DNA from 2 places in the Brevibacillus sp. NSP2.1 genome. Region 2 is predicted to be linked to the other one. Evidence: riboswitches for the same ligand, from Rfam matches in the RefSeq annotation. Region 2 holds a riboswitch; the other holds the start of a gene.
What was found. A riboswitch is a leader RNA that binds a small molecule or an ion and turns the genes downstream of it on or off. The one in region 2 is predicted to bind S-adenosylmethionine.
Positions count from the first base shown of each region.

Region 1: it holds a riboswitch for S-adenosylmethionine, as region 2 does, so the genes downstream of both, M655_RS08115 (pyridoxal phosphate-dependent aminotransferase) here and M655_RS01545 (MetQ/NlpA family ABC transporter substrate-binding protein) in region 2, are expected to answer to the same signal.

Region 1 is NZ_CP048274.1:1,660,943-1,667,567, reverse strand. It holds partial or broken gene M655_RS28055 (LysR family transcriptional regulator) at 142-264, shown strand; partial or broken gene M655_RS28050 (LysR substrate-binding domain-containing protein) at 443-622, shown strand; gene M655_RS08125 (LysR family transcriptional regulator substrate-binding protein) at 564-1,058, shown strand; gene M655_RS08120 (hypothetical protein) at 1,097-1,567, opposite strand; gene M655_RS08115 (pyridoxal phosphate-dependent aminotransferase) at 1,911-3,092, opposite strand; SAM riboswitch class I at 3,181-3,295, opposite strand; gene M655_RS08110 (MFS transporter) at 3,392-4,687, opposite strand; gene moaC (cyclic pyranopterin monophosphate synthase MoaC) at 4,691-5,173, opposite strand; gene M655_RS08100 (methylated-DNA--[protein]-cysteine S-methyltransferase) at 5,452-5,988, shown strand; gene M655_RS08095 (2OG-Fe(II) oxygenase) at 5,981-6,625, shown strand, end outside.
Region 2 is NZ_CP048274.1:296,339-302,963, reverse strand. It holds gene M655_RS01560 (nucleoside hydrolase) at 1-542, opposite strand, end outside; gene M655_RS01555 (ABC transporter substrate-binding protein) at 621-1,694, opposite strand; gene M655_RS01550 (hypothetical protein) at 2,016-2,366, opposite strand; SAM riboswitch class I at 2,586-2,688, shown strand; gene M655_RS01545 (MetQ/NlpA family ABC transporter substrate-binding protein) at 2,811-3,644, shown strand; gene M655_RS01540 (methionine ABC transporter ATP-binding protein) at 3,685-4,743, shown strand; gene M655_RS01535 (methionine ABC transporter permease) at 4,722-5,384, shown strand; gene M655_RS01530 (hypothetical protein) at 5,540-5,980, shown strand; gene M655_RS01525 (YxcD family protein) at 5,968-6,267, shown strand; gene M655_RS01520 (ABC transporter ATP-binding protein) at 6,475-6,625, shown strand, end outside.

The DNA of each region.
Region 1 (6,625 bases), 1.4 Mb from region 2:
CATTTCATTTCCTACCGACAACTGTACGCGATTTGTGTGAGGGGAAAGTAAACCGGATGCTAAGCTTGTGTTAAATAGAGTCTATGTTTATTGATAGATCCATAGAGAATATCTATACTGAGGGCGGAAGGGAGCGATCCGGTGAATATTCAGCAATTGCGTGTGTTCGCTGTAGCCGCCCAGTGCAAGTCGTTGACGGAAGCTGCCGAGGCGCTGGGGATCAAGCAGCCAACCGTCAGCTTTCACCTTAAAAAGCTGGAAACCGCCCTCGGTGTGGAGCTGTTCAACAAGCAGCCGCGGCATTTTCGGCTGACCGAAGCGGGGAATGCTTTGTTGCCGTATGCCAGAAGAGTGTCCACCTTGCTGACAGAAGCCGGGCAGATCATGGAGGAGTTTCGTCACGGCGGCAGAGGCACGCTGAAAATCGGGGCGAGCTACACGCCTGCCACCTACTTTCTCCCCCCCTTATCTCGCCGCATTCCAGGCGGAGTACCCGCATGTCCTGCCGATTTTGACCGTAAAAAAAGCGCGGCCGCTCATGGAGCTGCTGCGCGACTTCGAAATTGATCTGGCTATTGTTTCGCTGTCCATGCAGCCCCAGGAAGGCTTGCACGTCATTCCGCTGCTGGCGGACGAGCTGCGTCTGGTTCTCTCTCCGCAAAATCCGCTGGCGCAAAAAAAAGACAATCGAACTGGCCGATTTGCAATCCGAGCCGTTCCTCATCCACGAAGCCGGCTCCACCTCCCGCGAGCTGGCCGAACGCTGGGCCCAGGAAAACCAGTTGCGCTGGCAAGTGCGCATGGAGCTTGGGGCGATCGAGACGATCAAGGAAGCGACGAAGCACAATATGGGCGTCAGCATCCTCCCCTATCGCAGCGTCGTGCGCGAAGGCGAAACGGGCGAGCTGGTCATTCGCGAGCTGCCTGGCTACGTCAACCGCAGACATATTTGCCTCGTCTATCGTCAGGATGACCTCTTGCCTTATCCGGTGACCAGCTTCATCCGTTTTTTGCAGCACCGCCGCCTACCAGACGCAAAAAGCCCCTCTCCGCTGTAAAAGGGAAAGGGGCGAATATGTAATTCGATGGGAACACTCTACGCGATGCGGACAACCTGCTTTTTTTCCACTTGCGGCAGGAAGGACAAATCCACATAAGAACGCGCTTCCTCCAGCCCGATGTCTTCTGCCAAAAGCAGCGCTTCTTCCTGGAAGGTAGGCGTACAGCTTCCTTCGTTCAGTTCACAGAGACGCTTCAGGCGTTTCAGGCGCTCTGCGCACTTTTCAGCCCGCATGCATTCATTGGCAAGCTCACATACATTGACGTGGCGCGCGTCTGCGATCATGCTGATGTCGTCCACATGCACAATCAGCCGCTTGCCTTCTTCTGTCACGAAGCCGATCGAGCAAAAATGCGCACCTGACATTTCCAAACGAGTGAGAACCACATTGGTGAAAACCTCTCCTGTGCGCAGTCGAACTTGAGCTGCTTCAATGGCTCCACCGATCTTCCGCTCGTTGGCGATCACCGTGTACATGTCAGTGTAACCGTTAATCTGATAGCGCATAGTACCCTCCCGCTCCTGATGAGATCAATTATCATTAACATCGTATAATGAAAATCATTATCTGTCAACGATGAGAATGATTTTTATTACTACTGCACGTCTTATGGTGCGGGAGGGGGGTTCGACTGGTAATGGATTGACAAGCAGGTGATAAAGCGTGGGCAGTGGACGGCGCGGGCAAGGGGGCAACGCAGACAAGCGCAGGTCAACATGGGGAAACATGGATGATCCTGAGATACGCGAGCAACCGACCAACGCACCCCCGGCAGTCTCACGCAACGCAGCCCCCAAAAACAAAACCACACTCCCCACCCCCAGGAAGTGTGGTCACCCGCTCTCCTACTTACTTCGTTTTCGCAAAAAGCCCCAACTGTTCGATCCGCTGAACCGCTTCGGCCAGGCGTTGTTCGTCCGACAGCAGGGCGGCGCGAACGTAGCCTTCGCCGCTTGGGCCGAAGCCGACGCCTGGTGCGACGACTACATGTGCTTTTTCCAGCAGCAAATCCGAGAACTCCACCGAAGTAAAGCCAGCCGGGACGGGGAGCCAGGCGAAAAACGAGCCTTGCGATGGCGGGGCCTGCCAGCCGATGCGGTGCAGATTGGAGAACAGCGCATTGCGGCGGCCTTCGTAGACGGCTACCAGATCGCGGACGCACTGCTGCGAGTCTGTCATCGCTTTGGCTGCGGCCATTTGGACCGCTCCAAACAGGCTGACGAAGTAATGGTCCTGAATCAGATTGATGAGCCTTACCAGCTCGCGGTTGCCGACCATCGCGCCTACGCGCCAGCCGGCCATATTGTACGTTTTGGACAACGTGTAAAACTCCACGCCCACCTCTTTTGCCCCCGGCACCTGCATGAAGCTGACAGGCTTTTTGCCGTCGTAGCTGATCGCGCCGTACGCGAAGTCGTGGCAGACGACGATCTCGTGCTTGCGCGCAAACTGGACGGTTTCCTCGTAAAATTCAAACGGGGCGTTCACCGCTGTCGGGTTATTCGGATAGTTCAAAAACATCAGCTTGGCGCGGTCCAAATCGGCTTGCGGGATTTTGCTGTAGTCAGGCAAAAACTGATTTTCGGCCGTCAGCGGCATCATCGACATCCGGCCGTTTACGACCGCTACGCCGGACCAGTAATCCGGGTAGCCAGGGTCCGGTACGAGTGCCACATCGCCTGCGTTCATCAGCACCTGGCAAATTTCCACGAGGCCGGTTTTGCTTCCGAACAGGATCGCCACCTCTTCCTCCGGGACGAGGTCCACGTCAAATTGTTGCTTGTACCAGTGCGCGACTGCCTGCTTCAGCTCCAGTCGGCCGGAAAACGGCGGGTATTTGTGATGCAGCGGATTTTCTGCCTGTGCCTTCAGCTCTTCCACAATGTGCGGCGGCGTAGGCAGGTCCGGGTTTCCTTGGCCCAGATTAATGACGTCATGCCCACAAGCGATGACTTTGTTTACTTTTGCCACCAATGTCGCAAAAAACTGGGTCGGGAGCCGATCAATCATGTCGGAAGGTTGGATGCGCATCTGTCTTCAGTTCCTTTCTTTTTAGGCCAATGTACAGCAAAAACCCCCTCTTTCCGTACAGAAAAAGGGGGAGATCAGCTTGGTCACGTCCTTATCTGTCAGGAATTATCCTGCTGGAATTGGCACAGCATCTGCAACGCGCAAGCGCGCAGATCCGCTGCCGGGCTTCATAGGGCCAGTCCCTCCGCCTCTCTTCATAAGTAAATCACACGGAATATACTGTTTTTAATCTTCTTCATACTACATTGCGGGCTCCGAACGTGTCAAGACGCTTCGCGAGGCCCGCGAATTTTTCCTGGCTACATCTTTTCTACGGTCGCGGCTGGCACTTTTCGGGTGCGGCCTTGAAACGAGCTGTGCAGGGCGAAAAACGCGACAGACATTAGCGCCAGCCCCGCCATGATGTACAAAAGTCCTTGTGCCTGAAAATGCTGGAAAATGACCGCTCCGAGCAATGGGCCGAGCATGCGTCCCGCAGAGCCTGTGCCGGAGATCAGCCCTTGGATGAAGCCTTCTCGCCCCTGTGGCGTAAACTCTGCTGCCACGGCAGGCACGGCCGGCCAGACGAGCATTTCTCCAAGCGTCATGATGAACATCCCGGCGACAAAGCCGGCGTAGGAGGTCGTCTGCGACAAAATCAGCATCGACAGCACGAACACGTAGGAGCCGAGCAGCATCTGCGCTCGCAGCGTGCGGGCGAAGCGGCCAATGACCCAGGCGATCAGCGGCTGGCCGAACAAAATCAGGCCGCCGTTGATCGTCCAGAGCAAGCTGTACTGACGCAAGGAAATGCCCAACGATTGCATGTAGGTCGACAACACCGTCGTCCACTGGACGTAGACAATCCAACTGATTAACAGCCCGCTGCACAAGAGCAGTAGGGCGCCCCACGCCACTTTTTTCGTCGGCAGTTGCTGTAGCGGCGAAAGCGCCTCAACTGGCTTCGGCTTGGCAGCGCTTTGGACAGCAGCGGCGGGAGTGCCTGCGGTATTGGCTTGCTCCGCCCGATGGCCCCGCTCTGCGACTGCCTTGAGCTGCCGAGGCAAAATGAGCACGAACATGACGAGCACGATGACTTGCGAGATCGCGTTGCCAAAAAACGTCCAGGCAAACGAAATGCTCGCCAGCAAGCCGCCGAGGGCAGAGCCAGCCGCCACCCCGGCGTTGAGCGCGACGTAGATCATGTTGATCCCTTTGCGCCCGCCTTCCGGCCACAGCACGACAGCGAGTGCATTCATCACCGGAGAGAGCGTGCCGTAAAACAGCCCGTTCAGCAACAGCAAGATCGTGTACAGCGTAAAGTCATGCGTGACGCCAAGCCCGACGGAAATCAGAATGACGCCGATTGAGGCAAAAACGATCGTGCGCATTTTCCCCCAACGGTCGAACAGCATGCCACCTGCGATGCTGCCGATCAAAAAAGCCCCCTGGTTCAATAACAGCAAAAAGCCCGCTACGGTCAGCGGCTTCCCTAAATAATCGTGGATATAGATGGTGACAAGCGGCCAAATACAAGCCATTCCGGTAGAAAAAATGATCGCAGCAATCGCCAGAAGACGAATGCTGCTCGGATAGGATTGCCATTTCTGTTTCATGGTTTAGTTCTCTCCCCGACGAAAATCGCCGCTTTTCCCGCCTGTTTTGCTCACCAAGCAAGTCGGACCGATTACCATGCCTTTGTCCATCGCCTTGCACATATCGTACACCGTAAGAGCTGCGACACTGACAGCCGTCAAAGCTTCCATTTCCACGCCCGTTTTTCCCGTCGTCCGCACACATGCTTCCAGGGCAAGCGTCGTCTCGTTTTCAAAAGCGAAGCGAATGTCGATCCCGGTCAAAGGAAGCGGATGGCACATCGGGATGATTTCCCACGTCTTTTTCGCTGCCATGACGCCCGCTACCTGTGCGACTGCCAGCACATCCCCTTTCTCTACCCGTCCTTCGCGAATGCGGGCGAGCGTTTCCGGCTTCATGACGATTTTGCTCTCTGCCACAGCCTCCCGTTTTGTGATGTCTTTTTCCGAGACATCTACCATCCGCGCACGGTTTTGTTCATTAAAATGCGTCAGTTGATCGTTCATGCAACTATCCGTCCTCCATCTATGCGATCCCGTTAAACAGCCGAAAAGCCTGGCTGAAACCGGTCATCTGTCTACTCCTACCTTACTCCCGCGGCTTGCGAAAAGCAATGGAAACATCGCTGCCAACTGCTCCAGCTACTTGTAGCATGCGTCTTCTCCTTCATTATCTTGCTGTTCTACTCGCAAATTCGTACAAAAACGCCGCGGTGAAGCTATACTGTGCGTACAACAACCAGCAAGCGTGCTGGAAACGATAAGGTCTGGAGGCGTTTGTCACAATGAAGGAAAAACAACATGTTTACTGGTCAAAAGTCATTTTGCAAGAGTGGAGCCTGCATCTCGCGGCCACAGCCAAAGGGCTATGCTTCGTCGGCTCCCAAAACGGCCCGTTCGCAGAGCTGAGCAATTGGTTCGCTCGTCGCAGACCCGGCCATGTTTTGGTCCAGGATCACGAGCAGCTCGCCCCCTATGTGGCGGAAATCAGCGAATATTTGCAAGGGGCGCGGCAGCAATTCTCGCTTGCGCTCGATCTGGAGGGCACGCCGTTTCAGCTATCTGTCTGGGACGCTTTGTGCCGCATTCCATACGGGCAGACGACGACTTACTCCGAGATTGCCGTTCACATCAAAAAGCCTGCCGCCGTCAGGGCCGTAGGAGCCGCGATCGGAGCCAATCCGCTGCTTTTGACCGTCCCTTGCCATCGGGTCGTCAGCAAAGACGGCAGCCTCACCGGCTATCGCGGCGGCCTGGACATGAAAACAGCGCTGATCGCGCTCGAAAAAGGAAGTCTTGCAAGGGGGATGCAGCATGGCTGAGCCGCTGACAAAACGCATCGCCCTACTCCCCTGGGAGCAGTTGCAACACAGTCTGGACGAGCAAGGCTTTGCCGTCCTCCCTCCTGTCTTGCAACCGGAAGAATGCCAGGAGCTGATCGCCACCTATCGCGAAGACCGCTTTTTCCGAGCGACGATCAACATGGCGCGATACCGCTTCGGCAGCGGAGAGTACCGTTATTATCAAGCTCCCCTGCCGCCCATAGTGGAGCAGTTGCGCGAGGGCTTTTATCCCGAGCTGGCCAAAACGGCGAATCGCTGGAACACACTGCTCGGACAGCAGCCTGCCTACCCTCCGTCGCTGTCCGCCTTTCTCGCCCGTTGCCACGAGCACGGGCAGGCCCGCCCGACGCCTTTGCTCCTGAAATACGAGGCCGGCAGCTACAACTGTCTGCACCAGGACATGTACGGCGACGTGTTTTTTCCTTTTCAGGTCGTCTTAGTCCTGAGCCAACAGGAAAGCGACTTTTGCGGCGGACAATTTTTGCTGATCGAACAACGGCCGCGAGCGCAAAGCAGAGGACATGTGATAACCTTGGAACAGGGGGCAGGCTTGATTTTTCCGACTGCCTATCGCCCTGTAGCCGGAGCGCGCGGCTATTATAAAACGACGCTGCGC
Region 2 (6,625 bases):
AACACTACCTTGGCTGCTTCCGGATCGACGTACATGTTGTACTCCGCCACCGGGGTCACATTTCCGTGCTCGGTCACTACCCCGCCCATAAAAATGACTTCCTTCACCTGCTTGACCAGCTCGGGGCACCTTCTGACAGCCAAGGCCAGATTCGTCAGCGGCCCTGTCATGACAAGCGTGACTTGCCCGGGACGAGCCAGCACTTGCTCGCAAATGAAATCAGGCGCAAAGCCTTCCCGCGGCTGCGTCAGCACCTCCGCATCCCGCAGTGCCCCGCCAAGCCCGTCCTCGCCATGAATGCGATGCTCGAAAAACAACGGACGAAAAAGCGGCTGGGAGGCTCCGCGTACGACAGGAATCGTTGCTCCCACTTGCAGGAAATCGAGAATTTTGCACGTATTTTCTGTCGCTTTGCCAAGGGATACGTTGCCGTTTACGGTAGTGATTCCGATCAATTCACATTGACCGCTCTTGATAGCCAAAATAATTCCCAGCGCGTCATCAATTCCGGTATCGACATCAAGAATGATTTTTTGCTCCACGAGTGGTCCTCCTTCAGTTGAAACAAACAAGGGTATATCCGCCTGACGTCTATACCCTTGTCCTGTTTCAAGCGCTTGTTATTGGGTAATTTCGCGATTCCAGCGATCAATCCACGCCTTGGAATGCTCGTTGACGAACTTCATGTCCAGCTTGCGCAGCTTGTTCACTGTCTCTTCGCCGTAAGTCACGCCTTTTGCTTCATCGGCTGTCAGCTCCACAGACGTGTTTACAGGAGAGTCTACTTTTGCTTTCGCTGTTTTCTCCTGAACTTCCTTGCTCAACTGATAGTTGATGAAGTCCTCGGCCAGTTGCTTGTTTTTGCTGCCTTTGACGATGTTGACGGTGTTCATTACGGCGTAGCCACCGCTTGCCGGAGCGACGAATACCGCTTCTGGCACGGCTGCCTGGATGTCTTTGAAGTACATTTCCATGATCGGACCCACTGCGATTTCTTCCTGGCTGAACATGTTCACGTACTCGGAAGTTTTGTCGTAATACTTCACAACGCCTTTATTCGCTTCTTTCATTTTTGCAAACGCCTGGTCTTCGTTAAACTCTGCGCTACCTGCTACCATCGAAGCGCTGTCGAGAATCATCGGGCCTGTGGTGGACGTGATGTTCGGCAGTGTCAGCTTGCCTGCCAACTCAGGGCTCCACAGGTCTTTCCAATCTTTGATCTCGGTTGTGACCAGCTTCGGATTGTAGGCAATCCCGAATTGTCCGATCGTGTAGGCTGGACCGTAGTCCTCGCCCAGCGGCGCTTTGGCGATATCGTAAATCTGGTTCAGGTTCGGAATGCGACTGCGGTCGATTTTTTCAAATACGCCGCTGTCGATTCCTTGCTGCGCATAGTAGTCGGAGAGATAGATCAGATCGACGTCGGAACTGCCTTGGCGGATTTTGTTCAGACGCTCGGCGTTGTTTCCGATTTCGAGCACGATTTTCACGTTGTGCTCTTTTTCAAATGGTTCGTAGATTTCTTTGCGGAAAAAGTCTTCAGAAAAGCCCCATGTAGAGATTACCAGCTTTTGCGGCTCGCCTTTGGCAGCTTCGCCTGCTGCTCCCTCCTGCGGTTTGTCGCTGCTGCCGCAGCCTGCAAGCACCAGAGACAGCATGGAAGCAGAAAGTATTCCTGTCAGCATTTTTTTCATCGTAATGTTCCTCCCGTTCGGCTTATAAATGACGAATGATTCCATCTCATAGAATGAAGTGTTTTCTCGTTTTTATACTGCGTGTCGTGAAACCCCCTACTGTTTCCCTCGTTCGGTGATTTTATTCATCAACCACACCCTTTGCAAAGCGTTGAGAAGCTGAAAAAGAAAAAAGAAAAGCACCCTTGAATAGAACGATACATTCTAAACAAGAGCACTTTTCTTCGTAAACAAAGAGAAGCGACACCCGTTTCACACCATTTTCACGGTCTTCCCTTGAGATAAATCAAAAGGGAAAATCCGAACGAATGGGGCAAGTATTTAATTTTCCGAGCCGCTCACAATCACATTCGTAATCGCCCACTGCGTAGGCGCGTCATAGTCTCTTAGCACAGCTTCCAGCTTCAGACCCATCTCTTCTTCCAGCCGTTCTTTCAGTTTCCTCTTATAAAGAAGAGACATGCGAAAATCGACTTCGAGCTTCAGGGCCGGGGCTTCGCCTTCAAGCGCGGCAGAGCGCGGTGAACGGCGATGCTTGGCGTGGAAGGTAATCAACTGATTCTCAATGGTCACTCTCAGCAAAGTCGTTCCAAATCCGAACAACTCTTTCGCTATCTCATTATAAATGGCAGACAGCTTTTTTCTCGTTTCATTCGTGTCTGTTAAACTCATGACATCACCCGCGAGAACTGTTATCGGATTCGTTGCTCCCATTATACATATGATTTCTGGCTAGAGCAAGCAAACATTCGTATTTAGATCATTTTTACATTTTTCAGTCAAAAATTCGTTCGGAAAAACAATTGACAGGTCGAAATCGGCAAGCTATAATCCAACTAACCTAATATGAATTGTAGGCAATTTGCTTTGACCGAATTTCATAAGCCACTTCTCTTATAAAGAGAGGTCGAGGGACTGGCCCTATGACACCTCGGCAACCTATCCCACCGATATGGTGCCAAATCCAGCGGAAATCAATTCCGACAGATAAGAGAGGCATTGACCACTGTGAATGTTGCATGCGCAGTTACAAGCCTCTTCTTAGCGGAAGAGGCTTTTTGTTTTCCCGGTTACTATTTTCAAGATATACAAACACCAAAGAAAAGGGGAATTTTCATGAAAAAGACAGGCTTATTTCTCACTTCGCTTCTGCTAGCTGCTTCTCTCGTTACGGCGTGCGGCGGCAAACAGGAAGCGGCTCCCGCAAACGGTGGAGCTGCTGCTGAACAGCAAACCAAAATCAAGGTCGGCGTGACAGGCGGCCCTCACGAAGAAATTTTCAACAAAGTAAAAGAAGTCGCCAAAGGCCAAGGAATCGACGTGGAGCTGGTCGTGTTCAACGACTATGTGCAACCGAACCAGGCTCTCGATAAAGGCAATCTCGATATGAACAGCTTCCAGACCATCCCGTTCCTGGCCAAGTTCAATCAGGACCACAAAACCAAAATCGTCGAGATCGGCAAAGGCGTAACCTTCCCGATGGGGCTCTACTCCACCAAGCATAAAAAAGTAGAGGACATCCCGGAAGGCGGCGTGGTCGGCATCCAAAACGACCCGACGAACCGCGCCCGCGCTCTGTTGCTCTACCAGGCTGCCGGACTTATCAAGCTCAAAGACGGCGTGAAAGACAACGCGACTCCGCTGGACATCGTGGAAAATCCGAAAAAACTGCAATTCAAGGAGCTGGAGGCAGCGTTTTTGGCTCGCTCGCTCGGCAACGTGGAAGTCGCTTCGATCAACACCAACTTCGCCATGGAAGCAGGCTATTCGCCGAAAAAAGACGCGATCTTCTCGGAAACGTCTGATTCGCCTTACGTCAACATCATCGCCGTCAGAGAAGCAGACAAAGACAACCCGACCTACAAAAAGCTCGTGGACATCTACCGCTCGGAAGAAGTGAAGAAGTTTATCGACGAACACTTTGAAGGAGCCGTGCTGCCGTCCTGGTAAAAACATGCCGGGAACAACCGACAACAAGGAGACACTCGTGATGATACAGCTAACTGATATTCATAAAACGTACAAGGTAGGAGCCAGGCAGGTCGAAGCCTTGAAGGGCGTATCTCTGAACGTGGAAAAAGGGCAAATCTACGGCGTGATCGGCTTTAGCGGAGCGGGGAAAAGTACCCTGCTCCGCACGATCAACCTGTTGGAAAAGCCGACGAGCGGCTCCGTAGTCGTCAACGGGCAAAATCTGCTTGAGCTGAAGGAAAAAGAGCTGCGCCAGGCGCGCAAAAAGATCGGCATTATTTTTCAGCACTTCAATCTGCTTTCCTCCTACAACGTCTTTGACAACGTGGCGGAAATATTGCGGATGAACCGAGTGCCAAAGGACGTTATCAAGCGCAAGGTAGAAGACTTGCTGCGCCTCGTCGGTCTGGCGGACAAGGCAAACGCCTATCCTTCCCAACTGTCCGGCGGGCAAAAGCAACGGGTAGGCATTGCCCGGGCACTCGCCACCGATCCGGAAATTTTGCTGTGCGACGAAGCGACATCTGCTCTCGACCCGCAGACGACCGAATCGATCTTGGAGCTTTTGCTCGACATTAACCGCAAGTTCAATCTGACAATCGTGCTGATTACCCACGAAATGCAGGTTATCAAAAAAATATGCGACCAGGTCGCGATCATGGAAAACGGCGTCATCATCGAGCAAGGGACTGTGCTTGATATTTTCAGCAATCCGCAGCAGCAGACGACGCGCAATTTCATCAAGACGATTTTTGACGATGAAGTGCCGGGTGAAATTTTGGCCAAAATCAAGCCGTCCGGGCCTGTCTCGAAAATACTTCGCGTAGCTTTTCGCGGGGATGCCGCGCTCGATCCGGTGCTCGGCACGCTGTCCGCGCGTTTTCCGGTCAGCACCAACTTGCTGTACGGCTCGATTACTTCCATTAAAGGAACGGCGCTGGGCATTCTGCTGCTGCATATCTCCGGGGAGGAACGGGCGATTGAGGACGGCATTGCTTTTCTGCGCGAATCGGTTTACAGAGTGGACATCGTCGAACGAGAGGAGGGCACGCACTCATGGACCGCCTTACTGAAATGATTCCTGTCTTCGGACAGTCCTTGCAGGAAACTGTCATCATGGTGGGCATCGCGCTGTTCATTGCGACGCTCATCGGCATTCCGCTGGGGATTCTTCTCGTCGTTACCCAGGGCAACCATCTGTTTCCGAACAAATTCATCTACCACGCACTCAATACGATCATCAACATCGTGCGCTCGCTGCCTTTTATCATCCTGATGGTCGCGATCATCCCGTTCACCGAGCTGATCGTCGGTACCTCCATCGGCATCGAGGGCGCCATCGTCCCGTTGATCGTCTACACGGCTCCTTATATTTCCCGCTTGATGGAGACGGCGCTGCACGACGTGGACCGCGGCGTCATCGAGGCGTACCAGGCCATGGGAGCCTCGCGCCGACAAATTATTTTTCGCATCATGCTGCGCGAGGCAAGACCGGGCATCGTGCTCTGCCTGACGATTGCCACCATCGGCCTGATCGGCGCGACCGCGATGGCCGGAGCCGTCGGAGCGGGCGGGCTGGGCGATCTGGCGCTGCGCTACGGCTACCAGCAATGGGATATCGAGGTCATGATAATTACCGTCATCATCCTCGTCGTTTTGGTGCAACTGATCCAGTCGCTCGGCAACTGGGCGGCTCGCAAACTGAAAAAAAGCGCATAGCGAGAAAGCCCTTGGCTGCTGCTGCACGTCAGGGGCTTTCGTTTTGTTTTCTTCTTCCATCCAGCAATGTTCACCGAATGTTTGGTGGAAAAGCTCCAAATATTCATGTACACTTATATATAACTCAATGAATAGAGAGGGGCTACTCAAATCACATGAAAAAACTCATCATGCTGTTGGTCGCCGTTATGCTCGTACTCGCTCCTGGCGGATTCACAGATCACGCCGATGCAAAAGGCTACAAGTCTGGCAAAAAGTCGTTCAATTCCAATACAGCTCCAACGAACACGCAAACTCCAACCAAAGCCGATTCGAATGTAAATGCCTCTACCAATAAAAGCACGACAACCAATACACCGGCAACTGCTGCTCCGACCAAAAGCAGCGGCGGCTTCATGAAAGGCCTTCTCGTCGGTGGACTGGCTGGATTGCTGTTCGGTAGCCTGTTTGGCGACATGGGAGCTTTGGGCGCAATCTTCGGCTTCCTGATTAACATGCTGGCGATTGTGGCTGTGATCGTCCTGATCCGCAAAATCTTCGTCTACTTCAAAACGCAACGCGCGAAGAAACAGGAACTGAACGCATGGAAAAGATAACATTTTCGGAGCAAATGCTCATCAACGCCATCTGCCTGCATGTGGCGAGCAAAAAGCAAGTTCAGCCGCAAGACGTAGAAGTTGAGCTGATGTGGGACGAAGACTACGGCTTTTCCGCTGAAGTTTACGCCAACGGTCGCAAGCAGGTGTTCGTCGAGATCAACCTGATCGAAGCCATCCGCTTCTATCTGGAGACGCAAATGCAACGCAACCCGTACTCTGCGGGTATCGAGCTGGTACTGGATGACGAGGAAGGCATCATCGCCCACATCACGTACCAAAGCTAGTCGCCTATTTTCATAAGCTTGTTATTCCCAAGCCAATTTGCTCACACTAGAGAGCAGGTTGGCTTTTCTCATGCCTCGATTGCACGCGATCAAGCGATCAAGTATTGAAATTACCTGCATTCCGTTATATACTTTAATGAAAATGATTATCATTGTCTGCTTTTACTCATACATGTACATACTTTCCTATAAAGGAGTTGGCCTATTGTGGAACGCTTATACACGCAAAAGCTGGACATCGGTTACGGCGAGCTTTCCATTGTCAAAGACCTGAATATCAGCATCCCTTCCGGCAAAATCACCGCGCTGGTCGGCGCAAACGGCTCGGGCAAATCGACTATCCTCAAAACATTGGCCC